One region of the Kribbella yunnanensis genome, then DNA from elsewhere that is predicted to be linked to it. Evidence: predicted binding sites of a transcription regulator. Region 1 holds the regulator's gene; each other region holds the start of a gene.
What was found. Region 1 encodes HrcA, which represses chaperone genes, less so after heat shock. Its sites were predicted from a motif close to TTGGCACTCGNNNNNNNCGAGTGCCAA; they were not measured.

Region 1 (9,883 bases):
GTTGACCACCCACCGCACCGGCTGGTCGGTCAGCTCGCGGATGTGCCCGAGCAGTTCCTCGGCCTCTTCGGTCGTGGCGCGGGTGTCGATCACCAACGCGCCGCCGGATCCGACGACCAGCCCGACGTTCAGGTCCCACTCGTCGTACCGACGTACCCAGCACCTGTCGCCCAGCTCAGTCCAACTGCTCATGGCAACGACCCTACTTGCCGATGACATCGCCCCTGGTCACCTGGTCCTTGGAAACCCCACGCAGCAGCAGTCCGACGTTGTCCCCGGCGTTCGCGACAGTGAGGCCGGACTTCTTGAACATCTCGATCCCGTCGATCTGGCTCTGGACCAGCACCTGCCCGGCCCGGCTGATCACCACCTGGTCGCCGACGGCCGCACTGCCGGCCTGCACCCGGCCGGTCACCACCGTGCCGCGGCCGGTGATCGAGAAGACGTCCTCGATGGTCAGCGCGAACGCGCCCGGCGGTACGACGTCCTGCGGGCGCGTGCCCGGGAACGTGTTCGCCGGCGATTGCTTCCAGAACTTCCAGCCCATGGGCCGACCCTAGACCGCGCCCGGGGCAGCCGCATAAGGTCGTGAGCGAATCTTCCGATGGTCTCCGCGAAACTTTCGAGGGTGGTCGATGTGACGACAAAGCGTGCGCTGGTGGTGCGGGGTGGCTGGGACGGGCATGTGCCGGTCGAGGCGACCGAGCTGTTCATCCCCTACCTGAAGGAGAACGGGTACGACGTCACCACGTCGGAGAGCACCGAGAGCTACCTGGACCTCGACGGGGTCGACCTGGTGCTGCAGTGCGTCTCGATGGGGGAGACAAAGCCGGAGCACATCAAGAGCCTGGCCGACGCGATCCGCGGCGGGACCGGGTTCGCGGGTTGGCACGGCGGGATCGTGGACTCGTTCCGGGACAACCCCGACTACCACTTCATCACCGGCGGACAGTTCATCTCGCACCCGCACAACTTCACCGACTACCGCGTCGAGGTGATCGCGGAGCACCCGATCGTCGAGGGCATCACGCACTTCGACGTCCACACCGAGCAGTACTACCTGCACGTGGACCCGACCAACGACGTACTGGCCACGACCACGCTCGCCTCGCACCCGGACTTCCCGTGGATCGAGGGTGCGGTGATGCCGGCGGTCTGGACGCGCACGTGGGGCGAGGGCCGCGTGTTCGTCTGCACGGTCGGCCACAAGCTCGACGACTTCGACGTTCCCGAGGTGCGCACGATCATCGAGCGGGGGCTGCTGTGGGCGAGCAAGTGACGCGCGTTGGCATTGTCGGCACCGGAGTCATCTCCGGCACCTACCTCGATCACCTGGCCAAGCTCCCCGGCGTCGAGGTGGTCGCCGTCGCCGACCTGGACCTCGCACGCGCCCAGGCGGTCGCCACGGACAGCGTCCGTGCGCTCACTCCGGATGAGCTGTACGCCGCCGACGACGTCGACATCGTGGTCAACCTGACGATCCCGGCCGCGCACGCCGCCGTACATCAGGCTGCTCTGAATGCCGGCAAGCACGTGTACGGCGAGAAGCCGTTGGCCATGGATCGAGCCGAGGCCGACCCGCTGCTCAAGTACGCCGCCGCGAACGACCTGCGGATCGGCTGCGCGCCCGACACGGTTCTCGGCACCGGCACGCAGACTGCGCGCGCGGTGATCGACCGCGGGGACATCGGCGTACCGCATGCCGCGACTGCCTTCATGGTGACGCCCGGCCACGAGCTGTGGCACCCGGCGCCCGAGTTCTACTACCAGCCTGGCGGCGGCCCGGTTCTCGACATGGGCCCGTACTACGTCACCAGCCTGGTCACCCTCCTCGGTCCGGTACGGCGGGTCACCGCGCGCGCCGGGCAGTCGAAACAGGAGCGGATGATCCACACCGGTCCCCGGGCCGGGACGGTCTTCCCGGTGGAGGTTCCGACGCACGTGACCGGCGTACTGGAGCACGAGTCCGGCGCGCTGACCACAGTGCTGATGTCGTTCGACGTGTGGGCCGGACGGCTGCCGCGGATCGAGGTGCACGGTACTGACGGCAGTCTGTCGGTTCCGGACCCCAATGGCTTCGACGGGACGGTTGAGATCGTCACTCCGGAGCAGCGGGAGTGGACCGAGGTACCGGTCGCCGGTGGGTACGCCGGAGCCGGTCGGGGCGTCGGTGTGGCGGACATGGCCCGGGCTTTGCGCAACGGCGAGCCGCACCGGGCGAACGGCGAGCTGGCGTACCACGTGCTCGACGTACTGGAGTCTTTTATCGACTCTGCCGTCCAGGATCAGCCCTTGGATGTGGCCAGTACAGTGACGCGCCCCGCAGCCGTTCCGTTGGGAGCGACGCCCGACACCGCCTAGACTGGCACTCTGACTTTGTGAGTGCCAAGCGTGGGAGAGGGTGGTGCGCGTGCTGGACGAGCGCAAGCTGGATGTACTCCGCGCCATCGTCGAGGACTACGTGGCGACCCACGAGCCGGTCGGCTCGAAGACACTCGTCGACCGGCACAACCTCGGTGTCTCCCCGGCCACGGTGCGCAACGACATGGCCGCGCTGGAGGAGGAGGGGTACATCACCCAGCCGCACACCAGCGCCGGCCGGATCCCGACCGACGCCGGCTACCGGCTGTTCGTCGACAAGCTGAGCACGGTCAAGACGCTGTCCGCGGCCGAGAAGAAGGCCATCACGTCCTTCCTCGGCGGCGCGGTCGACCTGGACGACGTCGTACGGCGTACTGTCCGGCTGCTCGCCCAGATCACCCGCCAGGTCGCGATCGTGCAGTACCCGTCGCTGAACCGGTCGAGCGTCCGGCACATCGAGGTGGTCACGATGACACCGCGCCGGCTGCTCCTGGTTTTGATCACCAGCAACGGCCGCGTCGAGCAGCGGATCGTCGAGCTGCCGAAGGACGTCGACGAGCAGTTGGTCGCCGACCTGCGGTCGCGGCTGAACACGGCCATGGCCGGTCAGCGACTGACCGAGGCCACCACCTCGCTGGGTTTGGTCGCCGACAACTTCGCGCCGGACGACCGGCCGCTGGTGGCCGCGATCGTCACCACCCTGCTCGAGGCGTTCACCGACGAGATGGGTGAGCAGCGGATCGCGGTCGGCGGCGCGGCCAACCTGACCCGGTACGGCGACGACTTCGAGCGGAACGTGAAGCCGGTGCTGGAGGCGCTGGAGGAGCACGTCATCCTGCTCAAGCTGCTCGGTGAGGCCACTCACCCGCAGACGCTGACAGTTCGCATCGGTCACGAGAACCCGTACGAGGAGCTGGCCACCACCTCGGTGGTCGCGACCGGCTACGGGTCCAAGTCGGAGGCGCTGGCCACGCTGGGCATCGTCGGCCCGACCCACATGGACTATCCGAGCACGATGGGCGCCGTACGGGCTGTCGCGCGCTATGTCAGCCAGATATTGGCCGAATCCTGATGCATTCACTTAACCCCTGGTCTGGAGTATGAGCACCGATTACTACGCCGTCCTGGGCGTCAGCCGTGACGCTTCAGCGGACGAGATCAAGAAGGCGTACCGCAAGCTGGCGCGCCAGTACCATCCCGACGTCAACGACTCCGAGGACGCGCACCACAAGTTCCAGGAGATCGGCCGCGCGTTCCAGGTACTGAGCGACCCGCAGAAGCGGCAGATGCACGATCTTGGCGGCGACCCGTTCGCGTCCGCCGGTGGCGGTCCCGGTGGGTTCGGCGGCGGCCAGGCGTTCACGTTCACCGACATCATGGACGCGTTCTTCGGCCAGACCGGCGGGGCGACCCGTGGTCCGCGGCCGCGGACGCGACGCGGCCAGGACGCGCTGATCCCGCTCCGGATCGATCTCGCTGAGGCGGCCTTCGGGACGACCCGCGAGCTGAAGGTCGACACCGCCGTACTGTGTCCGACCTGTTCGGGTTCGGGTGCTGCGGCCGGCTCCGAGCCGGTCACCTGCGAGATCTGCCACGGCCGTGGCGAGGTCACCCACACCCAGCGTTCGTTCCTCGGCGAGGTGCGCACGATGCGCCCCTGCCCGAACTGCCGCGGCTTCGGGACCACCATCCCGAACCCGTGCGTCGAGTGCGCGGGCGACGGCCGGGTCCGCTCCCGCCGTACCGTCACCGTGAAGATCCCCGGCGGCGTCGACACCGGCACCCGCGTGCAGCTGTCCGGTCAGGGCGAGGTCGGCCCCGGCGGCGGCCCGGCCGGTGACCTGTACGTCGAGATCGAGGTCGAGCAGCACGAGGTCTTCACCCGCCACGGCGACGATCTGCACTGCACGGTCACGCTCCCGATGACGGCGGCCGCACTCGGTACGACGATCGACCTGCCGACGCTGGAGGGCGAGACCACCCCGCTGGAGGTCCGCCCGGGCACCCAGTCCGGTACGGCGATGACGCTGACCGCACGCGGTGTGCCGCGACTGCGGCATGCGGGTCGCGGCGACCTGATCGTGCAGATCATCGTCGAAACCCCGACCAAGCTCGACGACAGCCAGGCCGAGCTGCTCCGGCAACTCGCCGTGGCGCGCGACGAGGAGCGGCCGCAGGGTCAGATCCAGGCCACCCACAAGGGTGTCTTCGGCCGCCTCCGCGACGCCTTCGGCCAGCACTAAGCGATGGGGGTCGCGGTCTTCTTCGCCGCCGAGCTGGACGGCGAAGAGCTGACACTGGACGGCGCCGAGGGCCGGCACGCCGCCGTCGTACGGCGGATCGGCCCCGGCGAGCGAATCCGCCTGACCGACGGGTGCGGTGCCTGGGCCGAGGGTCCGGTCGCGACCGCGTCGAAGACCGGGCTGACCGTCACCGTCGACCAGCGCGGGACCGACCCGGCCAGTACGCCGCGACTGGTCGTCGTACAGGCATTGCCGAAGGGCGAGCGCGCCGAGCTGGCCGTCGAGATGCTGACCGAGGTCGGCGCCGACGTCATCGTTCCCTGGAACGCCGAGCGCAGCCAATTCCGCAGCAACCCGGAACGCTCGGCCAAAACCCTCGCCAAATGGCAGGCCTGGGCCTTCGAGTCGAGCAAACAGTCCCGCCGCTCCTGGTTCGCCGAGGTAGCCCCCATCGCCACCACCCCCGAAATCGCCAAACTCCTGCAGGACGCGGCCCTCCCCGTCGTACTCCACGAAGAAGCCACCGTCCCCCTGGCGCGCCTCGAAGTCCCACCCGCCGGCGACATCGTCATCGTCATCGGCCCCGAAGGCGGCATCACCCCCACCGAACTAACCACCTTCGCCGTCGCCCCGGTCCGCCTCGGCAACACCGTCCTCCGCACCTCAACCGCCGGCGTAGCCGCCGCCTCCGCCCTACTCGCCCACTCCCGCTGGACCTAATAGAGCTGGGGTAGCTCACCCACCCGTGCGGGTCGCGCGTGCACCTGCGGTTTACCCGCCCGGGTCGGCGGTGGTGCGGGACTGTGCGGCCCGCTGAGGCTGTCACCGGGTACAAATGAACAGGTTCTGCGCTGTCGGCGTGAACGCCGCCCTGGTTGACGGGCTGTCGGCGCCGCTGACCTCCCACTCCGCGGGGCTGGGGAGGAAGGCAGCCCTGAACGGCCCAACATGCACCCCACACTGCAGACTCCCGGGGGGATCCGGGCCGGGAGTGCGCCGCCGAGCGAAGCCACCGTGCGAGTGACGGTCGTGGTGGGCAGTTGGCGAACCGCTGGCACTGTCCAACGCTGCGCCGAGGTTGCGGTGCACGCTCAGCGACTCCTGCCCGAGCGCTTCAGGAGGGAGTTGGTGAGTGGGGGCGGTCCGCCCGCCGGTCACCGTGCGAGTGTGGTGAGCTGCCGCCGACTCTGGCTTCCCTGTCGCCGGCAATCGGTTGCCGGCGACGAACTCCTCACAGTCGACGATCGGGCCGCCAGTGCCGTGGGCGCTAGCGGGCCACGACCTCGATGCCTTGGACGGTGACGAGGCTGCCGCTCACCAGGGACCCTTCGGTCGGTGACTCGGGACGAGCTTCTCTGGAAGTGGTGCAGACAGCCATGCCAGGCGTGCGCCGGCCAGCAGTGGTGAGGGATGGCAGATCTGCAGTCACCCGGGCGGCAGATTTGCAGTGAGAGGTACGGCAAATTTGCAGTCGGGTGCCCGAAGCTGCGCGCGATGCCGATCAGCGCTCTGTGGGAGCTCGAGCCATGAACGGAGCCTGAGAACGATCGAGTTCGACGTCGCGCTCCCGGTGGCTGCTAGCGGACCTCGATGGTTTTGGTGTCCATGTCGCTGATTGAGTCGTCGCCGGGGGAGAGCAGGTAGGCCTCGAGTTGCCAGGGGCCTGGTTCGAGTTTGAGTTCGATGGTGAAGGGCGAGAACTTCTGGCCTTCCTTGGCGTTCACGACGCTGCCGTACTGCTGGCCGGTTTTCAGGTTGGTGGCGAGGTAGTTGACCGTTGCTTCGTAGGCGGCGGCTGTGCCTTGGACGGTGACGAGGCTGCCGCTTACCAGGGCCCCTTCGGTCGGTGATTCGATTGAGACGAGCGCCTGTACGTCGAGCGCTTGCGCGCGGCCGAGCGGCTGGCTGGTGTCGACCTGGCCGAACAGCCGGATGCCAGTTCGGCCGCTCTGGGTGATCTGGATCGGCCGGCTGCTGTCGTCAAGCGCACCCTGCACGGTGTAGACGAGTTGCTGGGCGGCCATTTCGGCGAGTTCTGCGTCCATCCGGCCTTGCGGGAGTTGCTTGAAGTCGACCGTGACCACGTCGCTGTCCAGGGTCACCGAGTTCACCTCGGCGCCCTTCCAGACCGAGTAGTAGTCGGTATCTTCGGGCTGCCTCGTCGTCATGATCTTGACCGCCTGGTACGCCGGCCGCCCGCTCACCTTGGACCAGGTTCGGTAGAGCCGGGCTGACGATCTCGCCTGCACAGCGGGCTTCTTGACGGACTTGCCGGCCATTGCGTTGCCCAGCCAGTAGACCGGGACGGGCTTGCCTGTCACGGGTTGCTCGGGCACTCCGCGTCGGGGCTGGGTGGAGACCGACTTGTCCTCGGTCGGTGGCACGGTTGGCGCCTTGGTCGGCTCGCTCCGCGGGGTGTCCGGCGGGGTGCTAGGTGCGCCGCTGGCCGAGGTGACATTGCCTTGCCCGGCGACCGCGTCGCCTTCGTTCGCGGTGTTCAGGTTGCCGTTGAAGACTGTGAACCCGCCGACGGCTGCGGCGGTCCCGACCGCGGCCAGGCCGGCCGTGATGACCCACGGTCGGCGCGCGACAGGGCGCCGTACGGTGTGGGCTCGGGTCAGGATCTCGGGCAGGGCGTCGGTCGGCTCGATCCGGTCGGCCTCCTCGGCCAGGGATCGCCGCATCATCTCGTCGAACGGGTCAGTTGGGTGGTCGTTCATGCGGTCCGCTCCAGGAGCTGGCGCAGCGACTTGGTCGCTCGCGCGGCGTGGCTCTTCACCGATCCCCGGCTGATGCCCATCGTGTCGGCGATCTCCGCCTCCGACAGGTCACCGTAGTACCGCAGCACCATCACGGTGCGCTGTTTCTCCGGCAGATTGCGCATCGCCTCGATGACGCGGTCGGTCTCGGCCGTCCGGAGCGCGGCCTGCTCGGCGCTCGGCTCGTCCGGCAGGCTGCGCGGCATGTGCTTGTCGACCACCACCAGGTGGCGCTGGCGGGAGCGGGTGCGGTTGACCACGGCGGTGCGTAGGTAGGCGAGTGCCTTGTGGGGGTCGCGCAGCCGGTTCCAGCGGCCGTGCATCGCGACGAACGCGTCCTGCACGATCTCCTCCGCCGTTCCGGTGTCACGCAGCAGCAAGGCGGCGAGGCGGACCAACGACGTGTAGTGCGCCGTGTAGACAGCCGTCAGCGCCTCGTCGGCATTCCACGAGGACTCATGTGTCACGCACTCTTCGTACACCACCGCAGGTTGTGCCACACAACAGAGACGCGAAGGCCTCGTCCCAGGTTGACAACAGCACAGAGCGAACCGACGCTGAACCATTCAACTGGCACTCTCTGTGCATGAAGCAGCACGGAGACGGTCACTGGTGCGGACACCGCGAGATCACTTACAAGGCTGTCGAGAAGCTGTACCAGAGCCAGTCCCGCGACGGTCTGAGCCAGGCGGACTACGCCAAGCAGCTCGACGAGGCCCAGGCCTATCAGGACCGCCCGCTGGGTGCCGGCGTGATCAAGAACTTCAACGGCACCGGCCTGCCCTTCGTGTACGTCGGCCCCGGCAAGACCGCGCACTCCGCGTATGCGAACCCTGACGCTCAGCGAGAACACTTCATGGCCGACCCGTACCGGCGCGGTGCCGACAACCTGCGGTCGAACACCGAGTACCTCTTCGAGGAGCTGGCCGCGGCGCACGCGGCGGAGTCACCGCGTGACGAGATGATGCACCTCGGTGCGGCCGTGCACGCCTTGCAGGACAGCTACTCCGGCGCACATGCCTGGCGAGAACTCTCGGTGTACGACGGCGATCCGACAGCGCGGGTCCAGTCGTTGCACGTGTTCACGCCGGGCCACGTGATCGGGCTGGACGAGCACCGCAACACGCATGCCGACGAATTCGACTCGCCGCCGGAATCGTCCGGGTCCACGCTGGCCGCGGTCGAGGCGACGTACCGGATGGTGCGTGCTTACGAGCAGACCCGGGAGCTGCCGCCGCAGGAGGCCGAGTTGGCGCGGCGTGCGGCGCTCGACGAACTGGTCCGGCCGGCCGACAACGTGGTGGTGAACCTGCACCCGACTCCGGAGTGGACCGCCGAGCGGGACACCCGGCTGCAACTGGAGCAGGCCGGTCCGAAGGTGCAACCCGCCGAAGAACAAGCGGAAGTTGCCGAAGAAGTGGCCGTGGTTTCACCGGAAGTGGCCCAGTTGCACAGGCTCCAGGCCGGGCTCGCCGCACCCGGCCGGGTGTCCCCGGATGGGGGCCAGGCGCCCGCCGAACGACCCTCCCGAGGCGTGTCCCAGGAAAAAGACAGTGGGGGTGTCCGCCGGGGCGGCTAGCATGGACGGATCACCACCCCACTCTCCAGGAGGAAGAGCCTGTCCAGGCCACGCAGTATCGAACCGGAGGCGCGCGCGGACGGCGCCACCGCCACCCCGCAGGCGGCGCACAAGATCGTCGTGCCGAACAGCATCGACATGGTGGCCCTGCTCGGAGCCCGGGACGAGTTCCTCCGCATCATCGAGAAGGAGTTCGCCGCCGACATCCTGGTCCGCGGCAACGAGATCACGCTGAAGGGCGAACCCGCCGAACTTGCGCTGGCCGAGCGGCTGCTGGACGAGCTGGTCGTGGTGATCCGGACCGGGCACGGCCTGACCGCCGACTCGGTCGAGCGGAGTATCGCGATGGTCAAGCAGGCCACCGGCGAGAGCCCGGCCGACGTGCTGACCCAGAACATCCTGTCCAGCCGCGGCCGCACCATCCGGCCGAAGACGCTGAACCAGAAGCGCTACGTCGACGCCATCGACAAGAACACGATCGTGTTCGGGATCGGCCCGGCCGGTACCGGCAAGACCTACCTGGCGGTGGCCAAGGCGGTCCAGGCGCTGCAGGCCAAGGAGGTCTCCCGGATCATCCTGACCCGGCCGGCCGTCGAGGCCGGTGAGCGGCTCGGCTTCCTGCCCGGCACGCTGTCGGAGAAGATCGACCCGTACCTGCGCCCGCTGTACGACGCCCTGCACGACATGCTCGACCCGGAGTCGATCCCGCGGCTGCTGACCGCCGGCACGATCGAGATCGCGCCGCTGGCCTACATGCGCGGCCGGACGCTGAACGACGCCTACATCATTCTGGACGAGGCGCAGAACACCTCGCCGGAGCAGATGAAGATGTTCCTCACCCGGCTCGGCTTCGGCTCCAAGATGGTCGTCACCGGTGACGTCACCCAGGTCGACCTGCCGACCGGGACGAACTCGGGACTGCGGGTCGTCCAAGGCATCCT
Region 2 (9,883 bases), on a different contig from region 1:
TGTACCGGGGGAGTGGCCGCTACACGCAGAGCGGCGGCTTCATCATCGGCCACCCCGCACTCGTGGTCGGAGCGATGGCTGCCAACGCTGCCGTGAACGCGAGCCGCAAGGCTGCAGCGAAGCGCAACACCGAGCTGATGTGGCGAGACCTGCAAGAGGTTCCCACGGTTGCGACGAACTATCGGATCCTCTGCCAGCTGCCCGGCCGCGGCTGGTTGAGCTTCTACTACAACGCAGTGCAGGAGTTCTATCCCGATCCGGCCAACTGGCAGATCACCTTCGGATTCCAGAACGCCGAACCGCTCCAGCTCGGCGGACTCGCGATGCCGACCTTGTCGATCCTGACCGCGTGGTGCGTGCTCGGCAGTGACCGCTGGCACGGCGAACCGGGCATCCAGCCGCTGCTCCAAGCCGCCGTCGCTCCCCAGATCGACCCGAACGCCGTCCAGGGCGAGGTGGTCGCCGACCAGCCGCGTGAGCTCGGCACCGGCGAGCCCCGCGGACTCGGTAACCTGGAACCATGACAACTCCGTACGAGGACGACGAGCCGGTGCTGCCCGACCAGACCCGCGACGACGACCCGCGGAGCTGGGGCGAAGGCGACTCCACCAGCGACGACGACGAGCGCATCCTGCGCGAGGTCCCGCCGCACCACGGATGAGCTCAACGGTTCTGCTCGTCCATGGCGGTCTGTGGGAACCCATGGACGCCGAGAAGTTCTGGGGTACGCCGGGGATCACCGCCGGACTCACTTCTGCTGGCCTGACCGTGTTTGCCCCCGACCGTCCGAAGGATCCGAGCGGTTGGGACGTCGAGCTCGAAGCCCTCGGTGAACTGCTGGCGAATCACGCCGGACCGCTCACCATCGTCGGCGCATCCAACGGATGCACAGTTGCTGCTTTGCTTACATTGGTCTACCCCGATCTGGTCGAGCGACTCGTACTTGCCTGGCCTGCAACGGCAGGTGACGCCGGGGTCGACACGCTCGTGCTGGCCGGTCTTCTCGGCCGCGGTTGCGCCGCCGATGATGCCGAGAAGCTGTTGGCCGGCGACACACTGCGAGGTACGACGGACGGCGATCTGATCGAGCTGGCTCGGATCCCGGTCGCCGTGCTTCCGTCGCTGCTCGAGAATCCGACACATCAACGTCAGACGGTCGACGCCCTGCTGGGGCTGATCGCGGGAAGCCGGGAGCTGCCCGGTTGCCCGGAACCACCGCGCCCCGCCTTCTCGTCAAATCAGATCAGTCCGCCGTACCTGGATCAGTTCGTGCGGACGATCGTGGAGTTCGTGAAGTAGGAGTTACGGCCGCAGACGCAGGGAGTCGCGGATCTCGGTCAGCAGTTGCTGGTCGGTGGTCAGCGCCTCGTCGTCCGGAGCCGGCTCCTCACCCCGCTTGCGGCGCTCGGCGAGCTTGTTCAACGGCACCACGATCAGGAAGTACACCGCGGCAGCGACCGTCAGGAAGTTGAAGATCGCCTGCAGGATCAGCCCGATCCTGAACTCCGAGTTGTTGAGGGTGAACGCCCAGACATCGCTGATGTCCGGCTTGCCGAAGATGGCGGCGATCAACGGGGTGATCAGACCGGCGACGATCGACTCGACGATCTTGACGAAGGCTGCGCCGATGACGAACGCGACCGCGAGGTCGATGACGTTCCCGCGCATGATGAATTCTTTGAAGCCCTTGAGCATTGGAGTGCCTCCACGAAGCGGATGTTGTACTCCGGTCAACGTAGGACCGCACCGCAGGTCACGCGAGGGCACGCGCCGCAGTGATCAACTCGTATCCGGGGTCAGCGCGACACTGATTCTGGAATTCGTCGTGGCCTGGGCCAGTCTGGCGGCGACGGCGGGGGAGACGGCTGTGACGATCAGTGCGCCGGTCGATCGTGAACTCGGCAAGGCGATCACCCGGACGGCGTGGGCCACGAGGCCGGCCGCAGCGGACGTCGTACTGGTGCCGGCGTAGAGGTCGATGCGATCGCCGACCCGGAGCAAGGCGCCGACCTCGGCGTCGTCGATACGGAACGGATATGCGACCAAGCCGGAAGGGACCAGGCCTGGGCCTAGGAAACGGGCATCGGTGAGTGGTTCGCCGGCTCTGACCGGTCCGGTCAAGACGCGAGCTGCGAGGTCGGCGCCGGGTCTGAGGGCTGCCGAAGGTACGGAGTCGGCAGGCAAGGCGAGCGAGCGTAAGTCGTCCGCGGTGGGCGTGATTCCGCCCGGTAGGTCACGGGCTGCGGCCAGGACAGTGACCGTGGGTGGGGCGGCGGGAGCGAGGGAGGCGAGGCCGAAGTAGACGGCGGCCGCGGCGGCGACGCCGGCCAGGAGGCGGCGGTGCCAGCGAGCGGCTCGGGACAGATCGCGAAGGAACGAAAGGCTTTTCATGCCAGAGAAAGTACGAGTTTCTCCGGCACTACTTTCAGTTATCCACAGGCCAGATCAGGCAGCGCTGGTGGAGCTGGACGAGCCGCCCGAGCTGGACGTCGTGGAGCTGCTCTTGCTCGACGAGTCCGAGGACTTCGCGGCCGGCTTGGAGTCCGAAGAGGAGGTCGACGACGACTCCGACTTGGCCGGGAGCGAGCTCTTGCCGGACGAGCGGCTGTCGGTGCGGTAGAAACCGGAGCCCTTGAAGACAACACCCACCGCGTTGAAGACCTTACGCAGCGTGCCCTGGCACGCGGGGCAGACGGTCAATGCGTCGTCGGTGAAGCTCTGCCGCACCTCGAGCGCCTCACCGCAATCGGTGCACTGGTACTGGTACGTGGGCACGGTTGGTTCCCTTCAGGCCGCTGGCACTCCTACTACTCGACTGCTAATAATGCGTCAGCGGCCCGAAGTATTCCAAACTCCCGTCTCAACTGCGCCCCGCAGCCCCCTCCGGACGCAGAGCAACGCAAAGTTCACCGGACCCCATTTGGGGCCACGGGCTGCATTCTCTACGGTTGGGTCCGTGCGTCGCCTGCTTCGAGCCGTCATCATCTGCGGTATCGCGCTCGCCACGGTCCTCGTGGTGATCGCCGGTACTGCCGTCTTCGTCGTCCGCCACTCCTTCCCGACGTACGACGGGACGGTCGAGCTGGCGGGTCTGGACGCCGATGTCGAGGTGGTCCGGGACAGCAACGGGATCCCGCAGATCTACGCCTCGAACCCGGCCGACCTGTTCGCCGCGCAGGGCTATGTGCACGCGCAGGACCGGTTCTTCGAGATGGACTTCCGCCGGCACGTCACAGCGGGCCGGCTGAGTGAGCTGTTCGGCAAGGACGCACTGGAGACGGACAAGTTCGTCCGCACGCTGGGCTGGCGCCGGGTCGCTGAGAAGGAGCTCGGGCTGGTCAGCCCGTCCACCCGGCAGTACCTGGACGACTACGCCCGCGGTGTGAACGCCTATCTGGACAAGCACAGCGGTTCCGGCCTCAGCCTGGAGTACGCCGTACTGGGTCTGGATCCCAATGGTCGTCGGGACTATCGCCCGGAGCCGTGGACCGCGGCCGACTCAATGGCCTGGCTGAAGGCGATGGCCTGGGACCTCGGCGGCAACATGGGCGAGGAGATCAACCGCACCAAGCTGCTGGCCACGATTCCTTCCAAGAGCGTCGACTCCCTTTACCCGGCGTACCCGTACGACCGGAACGAGCCGATCGTCCCGACTGCTTCGGTCGGCAAGGACGGCAAGTTCAGTGCGACTCCGCCGGCCACCAACGAGCTCCGGCGCGGCATGCTGACGACCGATCTGCTGAAGTCACTCGACTCGGTGGACAAGGTCGCCAAGGGTCTGCCGCAGCTGCTCGGCCAGGGCGACGGCATCGGTTCGAACTCATGGGTCGTGTCCGGCGACCACACCGACAGCGGGAAGCCGCTGCTGGCCAACGACCCGCACCTCGGCGCCACTATGCCGGGCATCTGGTCGCAGGTCGGTCTGCACTGCACCAAGCAGAGCCGCACCTGCCCGTACGACGTCTCCGGCTTCAGCTTCTCCGGACTGCCCGGTGTGGTGATCGGCCACAACAACGCGATCTCCTGGGGATTCACCAACCTCGACCCCGATGTCCAGGACCTGTACCTGGAGAAGATCGAGGGCGACAACGTCCTCTACAACAACCGCTGGAAGCCGCTGTCCAAGCGCGAGGAGACATTCAAGGTCGCCGGCCAGGACGACCCGGTGAAGATCACTGTGCGGGAGTCCCGGCACGGCCCGATCATCTCCGACGTCGGCGCCGAGGAGCGCGAGACCGGTGAACTGGCCGCGCGGCGCGACAAGGCAGCGACGGCGTACGGCGTGGCTTTGCAGTGGACTGCGCTCCGGCCGGGGAAGACCGCCGACGCGCTGTTCGCGATCAACCGCGCGCAGAACTGGACCCAGTTCCGCGACGCGGCCCGGCAGTTCGAGGTCCCTTCGCAGAACCTGATCTACGCCGACACCGAGGGGCACATCGGCTACCAGGCGCCCGGTCTGGTCCCGATCCGCAAGGTCGCCAGCGGGAAGTGGCCGGTGGCCGGCTGGGACCCGAGGAACGACTGGACCAAGTACATCCCGTTCGACGCGATGCCGACCGAGCTCGACCCGGCCGACGGGATCATCGTCACCGCGAACCAGGCCGTCGTACCGAAGTCGTATCCGTACTTCCTGAGCGACAGCTGGGACTACGGTTACCGGTCACAGCAGATCTTGGACCGGATCAAGGCGGCCGGCACGCTCGACGCGAGCAAGATGGCGTCGATCCAGCTGGACACCAAGAACCGGGCCGCCGAGATGCTGGTGCCGTCGCTGCTCAAGATAGGGATCAACGACGCCTTCGACCGGCAGGGGCAGGACACCCTCAAGGGCTGGGACTTCACCCAGCCTGCCGATTCCGCACCGGCGGCGTACTTCAACGTCGTGTGGCGCAATCTGCTGTCGCTGACCTTCCACGACCAGCTGCCGAAGGCGGCCTGGCCGGACGGCGGCTCCCGGTGGGTCGAGGTCGTGCACACGCTGCTCGGGCAGCCCAGCAACAGCTGGTGGGACGACCTGCGGACGCCACAGCGGGAGAGCCGCGACGACATCCTGCGGCAGTCGCTGGTCGACGCCCGCGAGGAGATCACCAAGAAGATGGCTCGCGAGCCGTCGAACTGGAAGTGGGGTCAGCTGCACAAGCTGACGCTGGAGAACCAGACACTGGGTACGTCGGGCATCGGTGCGGTCGAGAAGCTGTTCAACCGCGGTCCGTACGAGCTCGGTGGCGGCAACTCGATCGTGGACGCGACCTCCTGGGACGCCTCGGTCGGGTACGGCGTGACCTCGGTGCCGTCGATGCGGATGGTGGTCGACCTGTCCGACTTCGACAAGTCCCGCTGGATCAACCTGACCGGTACGTCGGGTCACGCGTTCTCGAAGAACTACATCGACCAGACGAAGCTGTGGGCCAAGGGGGAGACGCTGCCCTGGGCGTTCACGCGTGGTGCGGTCGAGGCCAAGCGCGAGCACACGCTCACGTTCACCGGTAAGCCCGAGCGCTAACAGACAGGTACCAGTCCGCGCGGTGTGAGCGCCGCGTGGACCAGGTGGTCGTGCGGATCGGACGGTAGCGAGTCGACGACCTCGGAGTCGTAGACGGCCGCCCAGATCGGCGTACCGGGCGTGACGCGCGTGAGTGCCCGGTCGTAGGAGCCACCGCCGCGCCCGAGCCGCACGCCGTCCCGTGCGACCGCCACGGCCGGGCAGAGGACCAGTTCGGCGGTGCTGATCGCCGCCGGGCCCAGATCGGTCCGTGGCTCGGACAGACCGAGGCGCCCCGGGACCAGGTCGGCCGCACCGGGCGCAACACCCCAGCCGAGGTCGTTGTCGGCGTACAGGATCGGCAGGAGCACCTCACGGCCGCTGGCCAGCAGCCAGTCGATCAGTGCGCCGGTCTGCGGTTCCGCGCCCATCGAGACGTACAGGGCGATCCGCTGCGCACTCTGCAGGAGCGGTAGGGAGCGGGCAGCGGGCAGCAGGTCCTCGGCGGGCCTCGCGGTGCGGGCGGTGAGGAAGTGCTGCCGCGCTACGGCCTTCGACGCGAACACGCTCTGATCGTAGGCGGGCGTGACGCGGTTAACACTGCGATTACCCCGTGTCCCCTAGGGTTGTGACATGAGTGCGGTGGGGTTGAAGCAAGCTCAGGACAAGATGCGGGCGGCTGGGGCGGCTGAGGTCGCCATCCGCGTGTTCACCCACTACTACCGGCTCCTGGAGTCCGGTCAGCAGGGGACGATCCGCGAGGACGACATCGAGCCGGTGGGTGATCTGCCGCATCTGGACCACCTGGACACCGACCCCGAGGCGATGCGGGCCGCGCTGGCCGAGACCGTGGTGATCAAGCTCAACGGCGGCCTCGGTACGTCGATGGGGGTCACCGGACCGAAGTCCGCACTACCGGTCAAGGACGGGCTGAGCTTCCTCGACATCATCGCCCGGCAGATCCTGAGCACGCGGCGTAAGTACGACGTACCGCTGCCGCTGGTGCTGATGAACTCCTTCCGCACCAAGGAGGAGTCCCTGCAGGTCCTGAGCGAGTACGACGGCCTCCGGGTCGACGGTCTGCCGCTGGACTTCCTGCAGAACATGGAACCCAAGTTGTTGGCCGACGACCTCACTCCGGCCGAGTGGGAGCCGGATCCGGAGCTGGCGTGGTGTCCGCCCGGCCATGGTGACCTCTTCACCGCTCTGGTGGCGTCCGGCACGCTGGACGCGCTCCGCGAGCACGGCTTCCGGCATGCGTTCATTTCGAACGCCGACAACCTCGGTGCGACCGCGGACCCGCGAATCGCCGCCTGGATGGCTGAGCACGACGTGCCGTTCGGCATGGAGGTCTGCCGGCGGACCCGGTCCGACCGCAAGGGCGGGCACGTCGCGGTGCGTAAGTCGGACGGCCGGCTGATCCTGCGGGACAGCGCACAGGTCGCTGAGGAGGACAGCAAGTACTTCCAGGACATCACCCGGCACCGCACGTTCAACACGAACAACCTGTGGATCGACCTGGACCGGCTGGCCGACCTGATGGCCGGTCACGACGGCATCCTGGGCCTGCCGATCATGGTGAACCGCAAGACCGTCGACCCGGCCGACCCCACCTCACCGAAGGTGATCCAGCTGGAGACCGGGATGGGGACCGCGATCGAGACGTTCGAGGGCTCCCAGGCGGTGCTCGTGGACCGCAGCCGGTTCAAGCCGGTCAAGACCACCAACGACCTGCTCGTGCTGCGCTCGGACGTCTACGAGCTCGACGACGCCGGTGACCTCAGCACGACGCACGAGGGTGACGAGCCGTACGTCGACCTCGACCCGGAGCACTTCAAGATCCTGGCCGACTTCGACGCGCACTTCGCGGCCGGACCGCCGTCGCTGGTCCGGGCCGACCGGCTCGAGGTGCGTGGCGACGTGGTGTTCGGCAAGGACGTCACGGTGATCGGTGAGGTCGAGATCGAGGCCGCTGCGGGTGAACGGCGGCTGGTCCCGGACGGGACGGTTCTCGAAGGCTCATGAAATACCTTCCCCGCCCCACCGCCCCGGTCGACGACCTCCTGATCCGGCCGCTGGAGCCGTACGACACCGACGAGGCCGCGCAGGTCTGGTGGCGCTCACGGCACGCTCCGGGCGCTCAGCTGCCGCCGGCGATCCACACGGCCGAGCAGGTGGCGACCTGGTTCGCCGAGGTACTGCTCCCGGACGCACAGACCTGGGTGGGACTCGACGACGGCCGGATCGTCGCCGTACTGACGCTGGACGGTGACGACCTCGACCAGCTGTACGTCGACCCGGAGGTGGCCGGCCGTGGCATCGGATCGACACTGGTCGATCTGGCCAAGGATCTGCGGCCCGGCGGACTCGCCCTGTGGACCTTCCAGACCAATCTGAGCGCCCAAGCCTTCTACCGCTCACACGGCTTCACCGAAGTACGCCGTACCGACGGCGCAGCGAACGAAGAGCGCGCACCGGATGTCCGGATGGTGTGGGGTAAGCACCCCGAGGCGGTCACCGACTGAGGGCACGTCTGGTAATTCCCCGCCTACTGCGCTGCACTCGGCACGGCACCTCGCCGCACTGGTGCAAAGGCCACGATGGAAAAGCATCGAGGCCTCCGCCCCAGCACACCGATGCACCGCACCGAGCACATGCTCGCTACGGCGCGGAATCACCAGACATGCCCTAAGGTCGGGCACGTGAAGCGCAGTGTTGAGGAGCATCTGGAGGCCGTACTCGGGCGGGTGACCGCACTGCCGGCCTTCGACCAACCGCTGATGGAGGCGCTGGGTCTGGTACTCGCCGAGGACATCGTCTCGGGAGTGAACCTGCCCGGGTTCGACAACTCGGCTATGGACGGTTATGCCGTCCGGGCCGAGGACCTGGCTGGTGCGAGTGGTGCGGCGCCGATCACGTTGCCGGTGATCGGTGAGCAGCGCGCGGGGCAGATGGTGCGGACCATCGTCACGCCGGGCACGTGCATGCGGATCATGACCGGCGCACCGATGCCGCGCGGCGCGGACAGCGTCGTACCGGTGGAGTGGACCGACGGTGGGACCGTCAACGTGCGGATCGACCAGCAGCCGCCACTCGGTGGATCGGTACGGCGGTTCGGTGAGGACGTGCAGGCGGGTCAGCAGGTGCTCGAGCGCGACACGTTGCTCGGGCCGCGGCAGATCGCCGTACTGGCTGCTGTTGGCCGGGCCCGGGTCAAGGCGCGGCCGCGACCGCGGGTGGTCGTGGTGTCCACCGGATCGGAGCTGCGTGAGCTGGGTACCGCTCTGGGTGATGGACAGATCTATGACTCGAACAGCTACACCATGGCGGCGTGTGCTCGGGACGCCGGAGCTGAGGTGTACCGCGTTGGAGTGGTCGACGATGATCCGAAGAAGATCATGGACACACTGAACGACCAGCTGTCCCGTGCGGATCTGGTCATCACCACCGGTGGTGTCAGCAAGGGCGCGTACGACGTGGTGAAAGAGGTGCTGACCAAGACGGGCACCGTGGACTTCCCAGAGGTCGCTATGCAGCCAGGGAAACCGCAGGGCTTCGGAGTGCTCGGCGCCGACGAGGTGCCGATCTTCACGCTGCCTGGGAACCCGGTGTCGGCGTACGTGTCCTTCGAGGTGTTCGTGCGGCCGGCTCTGCGCAAGCTGATGGGCCAGATGCCGTACCGGCGGAGTCTTACCCGCGGAGTGTGCCTGGACGGGTTCAACTCCCCGTCCGGGAGGCGACAGTTCGTCCGCGCAGCGGCCAGGTCCGGCGACGAGGGCTGGATGGCCAGTACAGTCGGCGGGCACGGCTCGCACCTGCTCGGCGGGCTGAGCCGGGCGAACGCCCTGATCGTGGTCCCGGAGGACGTGACGTCGGTCCGGGCCGGTGAGCAGGTTGAGCTCTTGCTGCTGGACGAGGAGACCGGATGACGCAGGACCGGGGGCTGACCCACGTCGACGAGACGGGGGCGGCACGGATGGTGGACGTGTCCGCCAAGGACGCCACCACCCGGCGGGCTGTTGCCTCTGGCAAGGTTCTGGTCTCGGCCGAGGTGGTCGCGGCGCTGCGCGGTGACGGCGTCCCGAAGGGTGATGCCCTCGGCGTCGCACGGATCGCCGGGATCATGGGCGCGAAGCGGACACCCGACCTGATCCCGCTGTGCCATCCGATTGCGATCACCGGCGCCAAGGTCGAGCTCGAGGTGGCGGACGACGCCGTACTGATCACGGCTGCTGTGAAGACCACTGATCGAACTGGTGTCGAGATGGAGGCCCTGACCGCAGTGGCCGTGGCTGGGCTCGCCGTCATCGACATGGTGAAGGCACTGGACCCGGCTGCCGTGCTGTCCGACGTACAGGTCGAGCGCAAAGAGGGTGGCAAGACCGGTCTCTGGGAGCGCTC
Region 3 (9,883 bases), on a different contig from region 1:
TAAGTCGGTGGCGTGACGTCTTAGTGGCGGGCCCCCGGGGAGTGCATCAACTGGACGCAGCACCTCGTCCGCCGGCTAATCACCCGGGGACCCGCTCGTGGTTCGATCATATGTTCGAATAGACATCGAATGCAAGTCTTGTTTTACACCCGGCGGCAGGAGTAGGCGACGGCGTCGCGGCCGATGCGGGTGATGACGAGGGTGGCCGAGGTGGTGCCTTTGGGGGCGAGCTTCTTGCGGAGTACGGCGGGGTCCAGGTCGACGCCGCGTTTCTTGATCTCGAGGGTGCCGATGTCCTGGTTGCGAACCCAGGCGCGCAGCGCTTTCTCCTTGTAGGGCAGCTCTTCGACGATCTCGTACGCCGAAGCGAGCGGTGTCGGCACGAGCTTGTCGGCGGTCACGTAGGCGATCCGCGGATCCAGCAGCCAGCCGTCGACCGCAGCGGCCACAGCGGTGACCAGACCGGCCCGTACGACGGCACCGTCCGGCTCGTACAGGTAGTTGCCGACCGGCCCGCTGTCGGTCTCCGGTGCGTCCGTCACAGTCGCGCCACCCGGCAACAGCGTCGCCCGGCGCGCAGCACCGGAGTACAAAGCACCAGACCACAGCGCGGCCTCTTTCACCTCACCTGCGTCGCTGATCCACTCGGCCTCGACCCCCTCCGGTACGGCGTCGTGCGGGATCCCCGGTGCGACCTTCACACACGCGGTCCGCTCCAGCAGTCCGGTGATGAAGGTCCATGGCGGCGAGTAGGCGTTGTGGTCGAACACGCGCCGCCCGTCCGCTCGCCGCGCCGGGTCCGCGAACACGACGTCGTACGGCGTGATGTCCGCGGACTCGGCGTCGCCGACGAGCACCTCGCCCGGTAGTTCCAGCGCAGCGAGGTTGGCGCGCGCTGCTGCGGCGGTTTCGGGGTCACGCTCGACACCGGTGACTCGCAGGCCGGCGCGGGCGGCGCTGATCAGGTCACCGCCGATTCCGCAGCCCAGGTCGATCACACTGCTGCCCGGCAAAGCCGCAGCGATCCGTGCAGCGCGGTGCGTGCCGACGACAGTGCGGGTGGCTTGCTCGTAGCCGTCCGGGGTGAAGTACATCAGTGCGGCATCCGCACCGAACTTCGCGACCGCCCGGTGCCGCAGTGCGGCCTGCGTGACCGCAGCACTGACCAGCACGCCGTCGTACCGGCGTCTGAGCTTCTCGACCAGCTGGAGTTCGCTGCCCGGTTGGTACTCCGCACAAGCGGCCGCCAGGACCTCAGGGTTGTCCAGCAGGGAGGTGACGGTCACCCGCACACTTTAGAGCGGGCTTGAGCAGGTCTTGCTCCAGCTGCGGGTGGCGGAGGAGTAGAGGCGCCAGTTCATCGCTGAGCGGGTCTTCGGACCGTAGATGCCGTCCACGACAATCTTGTGCTTGCGCTGCACCATGGTGACGACAGCTCTCGTGTTCTTGCCGTAGATGCCGTCGACGGTGAGCTTGGTGCCGTAGCAGGAGTTCAGGTTGCGCTGCAGTACCTGGATGGCGGTGAGGGGGTCACCGGTCCGGTCGGAGCCGCGGTGCGGGGTGTCGCCGTACTTGAGGTTGCAGTTGGTGCTGGAGCTGCCGTTGACCGACGGCATCGGGATGCCCCAGGTCTTGTTGACCGGGATGAGCCGTGCGGAGCGGCACTGGGCCAGCTTGGCCTCCGCGGCGGCCGCTGCCTCCAGTGAGGTCTGGTCATTGGCCTTGTCCGCGGTGAGTGGCGCTGCCTGGCCGTCGGCGGGCTTCGGCGGCGCTGCCGCCTGCTGCTGCTTGGACGCGCTCGCCGCGATCGCACCAACCCCCAGTGCACCTGCGACGGCCAGCACCGCGATGGTGCGGCCGGAGAACTTCGGCAGCTTGGGCAGCGTGAAAGCCATGGGAAGACGGTCCCACGCCGGCCTGCGTTAGGCCAGCGTGTGACCACTATCTGTGCACGCCCGGATGCTCAGAGCTTGTCGTAGCAGGCCTGGCTCCAGGCCTTCGTGGTCGGGTTGTACATCCGCCACTTGAGCGCGGAGCGGGTGTTCGGGCCGTAGATGCCGTCGGCGGGGAGCTTGAGCTTCTTCTGGACGGCCTTGACGGCGTCGCGGGTCTTGGCGCCGTACTTGCCGTCCTTGGCCAGCTTGTAGCCGTAGCAGTAGTTCAGGTTGCTCTGCAGTGCCTGGATCGCGCGGGCCGGGTCGCCGAAGGGGTTCTTCGGGTCGCGGTGCGGGTTGTCGCCGTACTTGAGGTTGCAGGTGGTGCTGGTGCTTTCCCACTCGCTCGGGACGAAGACGGTCCAGCCCTTCCCGACGTTCTTGAACGTCGCGGAGTCACACTGGCTCAAAGGCGCGGCGGACGCGGTGGCCGCAAGCGGGCTGACGACGAGGGCGGCCGCAGCGAGGGCGACGGCCGGCAGGCGACGAAACATCTTGTGCTCCCCAGAGACGGGACCCTCCGATCGGGATCCGTTGGCGAGTTGGACTCGCGCCGGGACCGGTTGGTTGCCCGGAGTGACCGCTCGGGGAGATTTCGTTTGGCACTCGAGTTGACCGAGTGCTAATCGCGGCCTAGATTCGGTGTTGGCACTCTCGGTGTGAGTGTGCCAGTGGTCCAACCTCCTGACCCCCGCGACGGCAGGGGAGCGCGATCACCGCAGCACCACAGACAAAAAGCGAATCGACCGTGGAGGTCAGCAAGTGTCGGTCACGATCAAGCCGCTCGAGGACCGGGTCCTCGTCGCGCCGCTCGAAGCCGAGCAGACCACGAAGTCCGGCCTGGTGATTCCGGACACCGCCAAGGAGAAGCCGCAGGAGGGCGAGATCCTCGCCGTCGGCCCGGGCCGGATCGACGACAACGGCAACCGCGTCCCGCTGGACGTCGCCGTCGGCGACAAGGTCATCTACTCCAAGTACGGCGGCACCGAGGTCAAGTACGACGGCCAGGACTACCTGATCCTGGGCGCCCGCGACATCCTCGCAGTCGTCAGCAAGTGACGACCGCCCGCTGTTCCTGACTGTCACCGCCCCGGTTGCCCTCGCTGGCACCGGGGCGGAGTGGGTCAGGAACAGTGGGACCCGCCGTACCTGACATTCAGAAAAGGACTGGTTTTCTTCATGCCGAAGATCCTCGAGTTCGACGAGAACGCGCGGCGCGCGCTGGAGCGTGGCGTCGACAAGCTCGCGAACACGGTGAAGGTGACGCTGGGCCCGAAGGGCCGCTACGTCGTCCTGGACAAGAAGTGGGGCGCCCCGACCATCACCAACGACGGTGTCACCGTCGCCCGTGAGGTCGAGCTGGACGACCCGTTCGAGAACCTTGGCGCGCAGCTCGCCAAGGAGGTCGCCACCAAGACCAACGACATCGCCGGTGACGGCACCACCACCGCGACGGTGCTGGCGCAGGCACTGGTGCACGAGGGCCTGCGGGCCGTCGCCGCCGGGGTCAACCCGATGGGCCTCAAGCGCGGGATCGAGGCGGCTGTCGAGGCCGTCTCCGCGCGGCTCGTCGAGACCGCCCGGCCGGTGGACGACAAGGGCGACATGGCCCACGTCGCCACCATCTCCGCCCGGGACGCCGAGATCGGCACCCTGATCGCGGACGCGTTCGACAAGGTGGGCAAGGACGGTGTGATCACCGTCGAGGAGTCGAACACCTTCGGCACCGAGCTCGAGTTCACCGAGGGAATGCAGTTCGACAAGGGCTACATCTCGCCGTACTTCATCACCGACGCCGAAGCCGGCGAAGCGGTGCTGGAGGACCCGTACATCCTGATCCACCAGGGCAAGATCTCCGCGATCGCGGACCTGCTGCCGCTGCTGGAGAAGGTCGTGCAGTCCGGCAAGACGCTGCTGATCATCGCCGAGGACGTCGAGGCCGAGGCCCTGTCCACCCTCGTGGTGAACAAGATCCGCGGCAACTTCACCTCCGTCGCCGTCAAGGCGCCGGGCTTCGGTGACCGCCGCAAGGCGATGCTCGAGGACCTGGCTGCCCTCACCGGCGCCCAGGTGATCGCGCCCGAGGTCGGGCTGAAGCTCGACCAGGTCGGCCTCGAGGTGCTCGGTACGTCGCGCCGGATCGTCGTCACCAAGGACAACACCACTGTTGTCGAGGGTGCCGGCAAGGCCGACGACATCGAGGGCCGGGTCAACCAGATCAAGGCCGAGATCGAGCGGACCGACTCCGACTGGGACCGCGAGAAGCTGCAGGAGCGGCTGGCGAAGCTCGCCGGCGGCGTCTGCGTGATCAAGGTCGGCGCGGCCACCGAGGTCGAGCTGAAGGAGAAGAAGCACCGGATCGAGGACGCCGTCTCCGCGACGCGCGCCGCGATCGAAGAGGGCATCGTCGCCGGTGGCGGCTCCGCCCTGGTGCACGCCGCCACGGTGCTCGACGACGGCCTGGGCCTCGAGGGTGACGAGCTCGCGGGTGTCCGGATCGTCCGCAAGTCGGTCGTCGAGCCGCTGCGCTGGATCGCCGAGAACGGCGGTTACGAGGGCTACGTGGTGACCTCGAAGGTTGCGGAGCTCGAGGTCGGCAGCGGCTTCAACGCCGCCACCGGCGAGTACGGCGACCTGCTCGGTCAGGGTGTCCTGGACCCGGTCAAGGTGACGCGTTCCGCGCTCGCCAACGCCGGTTCCATCGCCGCCCTGCTGCTGACGACCGAGACCCTGGTCGTCGACAAGCCCGAGGACGAAGAGCCCGCCGCAGCCGGTCACGGCCACGGCCACGGTCACTGACCTCAGGCAGTAGTACCACCGCACCGCCCCGGCACCACGTGTGCCGGGGCGGTGTTCTTTGTGTGGTTGGCTGGCCAGGTGGTGATGATTCGGGAACGGTCCGATGCGGATCTGGACGTCTGTGTGGAGTTGCTGCGGGACGTGCACGAGCTCGCCGGATACCCGGTGAACTGGCCGGCAGATCCCCGCGGGTGGCTGACACCGGTGGATCGGCTCAACTGCTGGGTGGCTGTCATCGACAGCCGGGTGGTCGGCCACGTCGTACTGACGTCGGATTCCGCCGGGGGCGCATCGGTCGAGCGGTTGTTCGTGGATCCACGGGCGACGCGAGCGGGTGTCGGGCGGAGTCTGCTCGAGCACTGCGTCACCACAGCCGTGGAGTCGGGGCGAAAGCTCACTCTCGAGGTGGTCGAGAAGCCAGGATCCGCGGCGATCGCGCTGTACCGCCGCGCGGGCTGGCGAGAGGCCGGTCGGACCCCGATCGACTGGGCAGGCGACGAAGCCTCCCACCTCCTGCACTTCGAACCACCGGCCTGATCAGAACTCACGCCGTACGACGGCTGCGGCGCCGGCGACCCGGCCTTGCCCCCAACCACACCACGGATATCCGCCGGTGTTGCCCCTTCTCCGGTCGTGTACGGGGGATAGAACGGGCCACACGAGGGGTTATCCGGTCTTGTGGTCGCGGCGGATCGCGGTCGTGGTCGTTGGCTGTGGGGCGGCGCTACGGGCCGGTAGTCACAGATCGTGATGAAGTGGCCAGTAGTGGCCACGGATTGCCACTAGGCAAGCAGAGATGAGAGCCGTACCATCTTTCACGCTGACCGGTCCGACACGAGGGGGCGAGGGGTGACTGAGGTCCGAGTACCGCACACCCACGACCGGGTCGAGCTCAGGGATCTAGCCGCATTGGCCGGCAACGGGGACCGTACAGCTCTTAACGACCTGCTCACACGGGTGCGCGCCGTCGCGCACCGCTATGTTCGGTCCCGTTTGTGGACCTATCCCGGTGGCGCCGACATGGTCGATGACGTCGCCCAAGAGGTTTGTGTCGCGGTCTTCGGCGCGCTCAGCCGGTACCGTGATGAGGGAAGGCCCTTCGAGGCCTTCGTCTACGGCATCGCGGCCCGCAAGGTCGCCGATGCCCAGCGTGCGTTCGCGGTCGCCGACGTCACCACGCCGGACCTGCCGGACGGCGCTGACGAGTCGCCGACACCTGAGGAGCACGCGGTCCGGCACTCGGAGGTCCAGCGCATCACGGACCTGATGGAGAAGCTGCCGGAGAAGCTGCGGGAGATCCTGCGGCTCCGGGTGGTGGCGGGGATGTCAGCCGAGGAGACCGGCCGGGCACTGGGGATGACACCGGGGGCGGTGAGGGTCGCACAGCATCGGGCGTTGAACACGCTCAGGGGGTATGTGGGGCATGAGGGACGAGGAGCAGGGGAGGGGCATCATGGCTGACCGATTCGACTTGGACGCGATCGACGCCGATGACGCACTGCTCGACCTGCTGGCTGCTGGAGGGGAGTCCGCGTACTACGCGGGCGAGCACGACCCGGCCGTGGCGTTGCTGGCCGAGCTTCGGCTGGCCGTGGAGGTCGAGGACGAACTCCCGGTGGAGACGATCGACGACCCGGAGAGCTTCCTGGCGCGTTGCGCTGCGCTGAACCCGGTGACGGATCCGTTCGCCCGCAAGATGGCGGCGCGTGGTCTGGCGCTCGGTGTCGCCGCGGTGGCCGCGCTGTCGGTCTCCGGGGTGGCCGCGGCCGTCACCGGCGACCCGCTGTCGCCGTACGAGAAGGTGATCGAGAAGATCACCGAGGCGGTCACGCCGCAGACGGACTTCCCGAAGGAACAGCTCGGCGGGTACCCGGTCCTCGACAAGGCCAAGATCGTCAAGGTCCAGAAGAACTTCCAGAAGAAGCAGGAAGAGAAGGCCGCCGAGGCCCAGCAGGACAAGACGCTGGCCAACGGCGAGCTGCCGCAGGCGAACGTCGAGCCGGAGCCGCCGCTGTTGCGGCCGCCGGTGGAGACCAAGCCGCTGGTGATCGAGCAGCCGGTTCCGCAGCCGACGCAACCGACGCAGACCACCCAGCCGCCGGTCGATCCGAAGCCGGGCGACCCGACGACCAAGCCGTCCGACCCGCCGCCGAGCGATCCGCCGCCGACGGAGCCGAGCACGCCGCCGGAGACCCCGCCGCCGTCCACGCCGACCGATCCGCCGGCTTCGCCACCGCCGACGGACCCGACCAGCCCGCCCACGACGCCGACCAACAACGGCGAGACGGGGAACAACCCGAACCCGGGCAGCACCGACCCGACCACAGCGCCGAGTACGGCGCCGACGGGTGACACCGGCAGCAACCCGTTACCGGGCCAGGACGGCGAGACCGGTCAGACCGGCGATGGCGGCAAGCCCACCGGCGAGGTCAAGCCCAGTACGCCGCCGCTCGGTGACCAGCCGGGCGACAGCAAGCCGGTCGACAACCCCGCCGACGGCGGCAAGGACGTCGTACCGGTGTTGCCGACGCCGTCCGGTGCGCCGGTCGAGGTGCAGAGCGTGGTGCAGTTCTTCGGCCGCGGCCTGGAGCTGATCGGCAAGCACTCCAACGGCAAGGTGACGTCGGGCTCGGTCCGCCAGCAGTACCCCAAGGGCAAGCACTCGACGGGGTCCTACGCGGAGGGTAAGCACGCGGCGATCGAGCGCACCCATGGCTCGATCGAGGACGAGACCGTGCTGCAGATCCTCGGGGTGCTGAACAAGCCCGCGCAGTGAACTGAACGGCGATTCAGGGCCCGGGTCTGCACCCGGGCCCTGGTCATGTGCGTGGTGACCCGGAGTCCGATTCTGACTCCGGGTAGCGGCGGCATACGATGGTGGTCCGTTCTCGCCGGACAAAGGTGCACGTTTTTCCCATGGACATCACAGCCGCTGGAGTTCCCGACAAGTTTGCCGCGCTCGGCCTGACCTTCGACGACGTCCTGCTGCAGCCCAACGAATCGGACGTCATCCCTTCCGAGGCTGTCACCCGGTCCCGGGTGAGCCGCAACATCGAGGTCAACATCCCGCTGCTGTCCAGTGCCATGGACACCGTCACCGAGGCCCGGATGGCGATCGCCATGGCCCGTCAGGGCGGTCTCGGCGTGCTGCACCGCAACCTGTCGATCGAGGACCAGGCCCAGCAGGTCGACCTGGTCAAGCGCTCGGAGTCCGGGATGATCGCGCAGCCGATCACCATCGGCCCGGAGGCCAGCATCGGCGAGGCCGACGCGCTCTGTGCGCAGTACCGGATCTCCGGTGTGCCGGTCGTCGACGACGCCGGTGTCCTGGTCGGCATCGTGACGAACCGTGACATGCGCTTCGAGAGCGACATGAACCGCCCGGTCCGCGAGGTGATGACCCGGCAGCCGCTGATCACCGGCAAGCAGGGGATCACCGCCGACGACGCGATGGCGCTGCTCAGCAAGCACAAGGTCGAGAAGCTGCCGCTGGTCGACGCCGACGGCAAGCTGACCGGTCTGATCACGCTGAAGGACTTCGTGAAGCGGGACAAGTTCCCGCTCTCCACCAAGGACGACACCGGCCGGCTGCGCGTCGCCGGTGCGATCGGCTTCTTCGGCGAGGCCTACAAGCGGGCGATGACGCTGGTCGAGGCCGGGGTCGACCTGCTCGTGGTGGACACCGCGCACGGTCACTCGCAGGCCCAGCTGGAGATCATCCGCAAGCTCAAGGCCGACCCGGCCACCCGCGGCGTCGACGTCGTCGGCGGCAACGTCGGGACCCGGGGCGGCGCGCAGGCGCTCGTCGACGCGGGCGCGGACGGCGTGAAGGTCGGCGTCGGACCGGGCTCGATCTGTACGACGCGCGTCGTGTCCGGCGTCGGTGTCCCGCAGGTCACCGCGATCTACGAGGCCTCGCTGGCGTGCAAGCCGGCCGGCGTACCGGTGATCGGCGACGGCGGCCTGCAGTACTCGGGTGACATCGCGAAGGCGCTGGTCGCCGGTGCGGACACGGTGATGCTCGGCTCGCTGCTCGCCGGTTGCGAGGAGTCGCCCGGCGACCTGGTCTTCATCAACGGCAAGCAGTTCAAGGCCTACCGCGGTATGGGTTCGCTCGGCGCGATGCAGTCCGGCGGGCTGCGCAAGTCGTACTCGAAGGACCGCTACTTCCAGAGCGATGTCGGCAGCGACGAGAAGCTGATCGCCGAGGGCGTCGAGGGCCAGGTGCCGTACCGCGGCCCGCTGTCGGCCGTCGCCCACCAGCTGATCGGCGGCCTGCGCCAGTCGATGTGGTACACCGGCGCCCGCACGGTGCCCGAGCTGCAGGACAAGGGCCGGTTCGTCCGGATCACCTCGGCCGGCCTGCAAGAATCGCACCCGCACGACATCCAGATGACGGTCGAAGCGCCGAACTACTCCGGCCGCTGACCCGCCCGTAAGCGAAGGACACCAGATGACCGAGATCGAGATCGGCCGGGCCAAGCGCGGGCGGCAGGCGTACGCCTTCGACGACATTGCGATCGTGCCGTCGCGCCGGACCCGGGATCCCGAGGAGGTTTCGGTCGCCTGGCAGATCGACGCGTACCGGTTCGAGCTGCCGATCCTGGCCGCGCCGATGGACTCGGTGATGTCGCCGGCGACGGCGATCGCGATCGGCAAGGCCGGCGGGCTCGGGGTACTGAATCTCGAAGGGCTCTGGACGCGGTACGAGGACCCGACCAAGTTGCTCGAGGAGATCACCTCCCTCGATCGTGAGCAGGCCACGCACCGGCTGCAGGAGATCTACTCGGCGCCGATCAAGCCCGAGCTGATCTCCCAGCGCGTGCAGGAGATCCGCAACTCCGGTGTCACGGTGGCCGGCGCGTTGTCGCCGCAGCGGACCAAGCAGTTCGCGAAGCACGTGGTTGATGCGGGCGTCGATCTCTTCGTCATCCGCGGTACGACGGTGTCGGCCGAGCACGTGTCCGGTCAGGCCGAGCCGCTGAACCTGAAGCAGTTCATCTACGACCTCGACGTGCCGGTGATTGTCGGCGGCTGTGCCACGCACCAGGCCGCACTGCACCTGATGCGGACGGGGGCGGCCGGCGTACTGGTCGGCTTCGGTGGTGGTGCTGCGCACACGACTCGCAAGGTGCTCGGCGTTGCGGTGC

Region 2: the regulator HrcA is predicted to act here: its motif matches at 2,796-2,822, upstream of ABD231_RS04175 (FmdB family zinc ribbon protein).
Region 3: the regulator HrcA is predicted to act here: its motif matches at 2,534-2,560, upstream of groES (co-chaperone GroES).

What each region holds. Positions count from the first base shown of each region.
Region 1 covers NZ_BAAANF010000015.1:218,304-228,186, reverse strand. Annotated here, with positions in the region: gene ABD231_RS20705 (MBL fold metallo-hydrolase) at 1-192, opposite strand, end outside; gene ABD231_RS20700 (EF-Tu/IF-2/RF-3 family GTPase) at 203-547, opposite strand; gene ABD231_RS20695 (ThuA domain-containing protein) at 638-1,279, shown strand; gene ABD231_RS20690 (Gfo/Idh/MocA family protein) at 1,276-2,361, shown strand; gene hrcA (heat-inducible transcriptional repressor HrcA) at 2,411-3,433, shown strand; gene dnaJ (molecular chaperone DnaJ) at 3,462-4,604, shown strand; gene ABD231_RS20675 (16S rRNA (uracil(1498)-N(3))-methyltransferase) at 4,608-5,324, shown strand; gene ABD231_RS20670 (Gmad2 immunoglobulin-like domain-containing protein) at 6,182-7,324, opposite strand; gene ABD231_RS20665 (SigE family RNA polymerase sigma factor) at 7,321-7,830, opposite strand; gene ABD231_RS20660 (hypothetical protein) at 7,950-8,942, shown strand; gene ABD231_RS20655 (PhoH family protein) at 9,081-9,883, shown strand, end outside.
Region 2 covers NZ_BAAANF010000002.1:559,739-569,621, forward strand. Annotated here, with positions in the region: gene ABD231_RS04150 (hypothetical protein) at 1-524, shown strand, start outside; gene ABD231_RS04155 (hypothetical protein) at 521-661, shown strand; gene ABD231_RS04160 (alpha/beta fold hydrolase) at 658-1,299, shown strand; gene mscL (large conductance mechanosensitive channel protein MscL) at 1,303-1,695, opposite strand; gene cpaB (Flp pilus assembly protein CpaB) at 1,780-2,391, opposite strand; gene ABD231_RS04175 (FmdB family zinc ribbon protein) at 2,446-2,775, opposite strand; gene ABD231_RS04180 (penicillin acylase family protein) at 2,957-5,503, shown strand; gene ABD231_RS04185 (5-formyltetrahydrofolate cyclo-ligase) at 5,500-6,048, opposite strand; gene ABD231_RS04190 (UTP--glucose-1-phosphate uridylyltransferase) at 6,116-7,507, shown strand; gene ABD231_RS04195 (GNAT family N-acetyltransferase) at 7,504-8,007, shown strand; gene glp (molybdotransferase-like divisome protein Glp) at 8,185-9,411, shown strand; gene moaC (cyclic pyranopterin monophosphate synthase MoaC) at 9,408-9,883, shown strand, end outside.
Region 3 covers NZ_BAAANF010000002.1:267,557-277,439, forward strand. Annotated here, with positions in the region: gene ABD231_RS02735 (class I SAM-dependent methyltransferase) at 144-1,286, opposite strand; gene ABD231_RS02740 (peptidoglycan-binding domain-containing protein) at 1,296-1,895, opposite strand; gene ABD231_RS02745 (peptidoglycan-binding domain-containing protein) at 1,964-2,428, opposite strand; gene groES (co-chaperone GroES) at 2,697-2,993, shown strand; gene groL (chaperonin GroEL) at 3,114-4,733, shown strand; gene ABD231_RS02760 (GNAT family N-acetyltransferase) at 4,818-5,270, shown strand; gene shbA (RNA polymerase sigma factor ShbA) at 5,583-6,194, shown strand; gene ABD231_RS02770 (hypothetical protein) at 6,187-7,509, shown strand; gene guaB (IMP dehydrogenase) at 7,650-9,161, shown strand; gene ABD231_RS02780 (GuaB3 family IMP dehydrogenase-related protein) at 9,187-9,883, shown strand, end outside.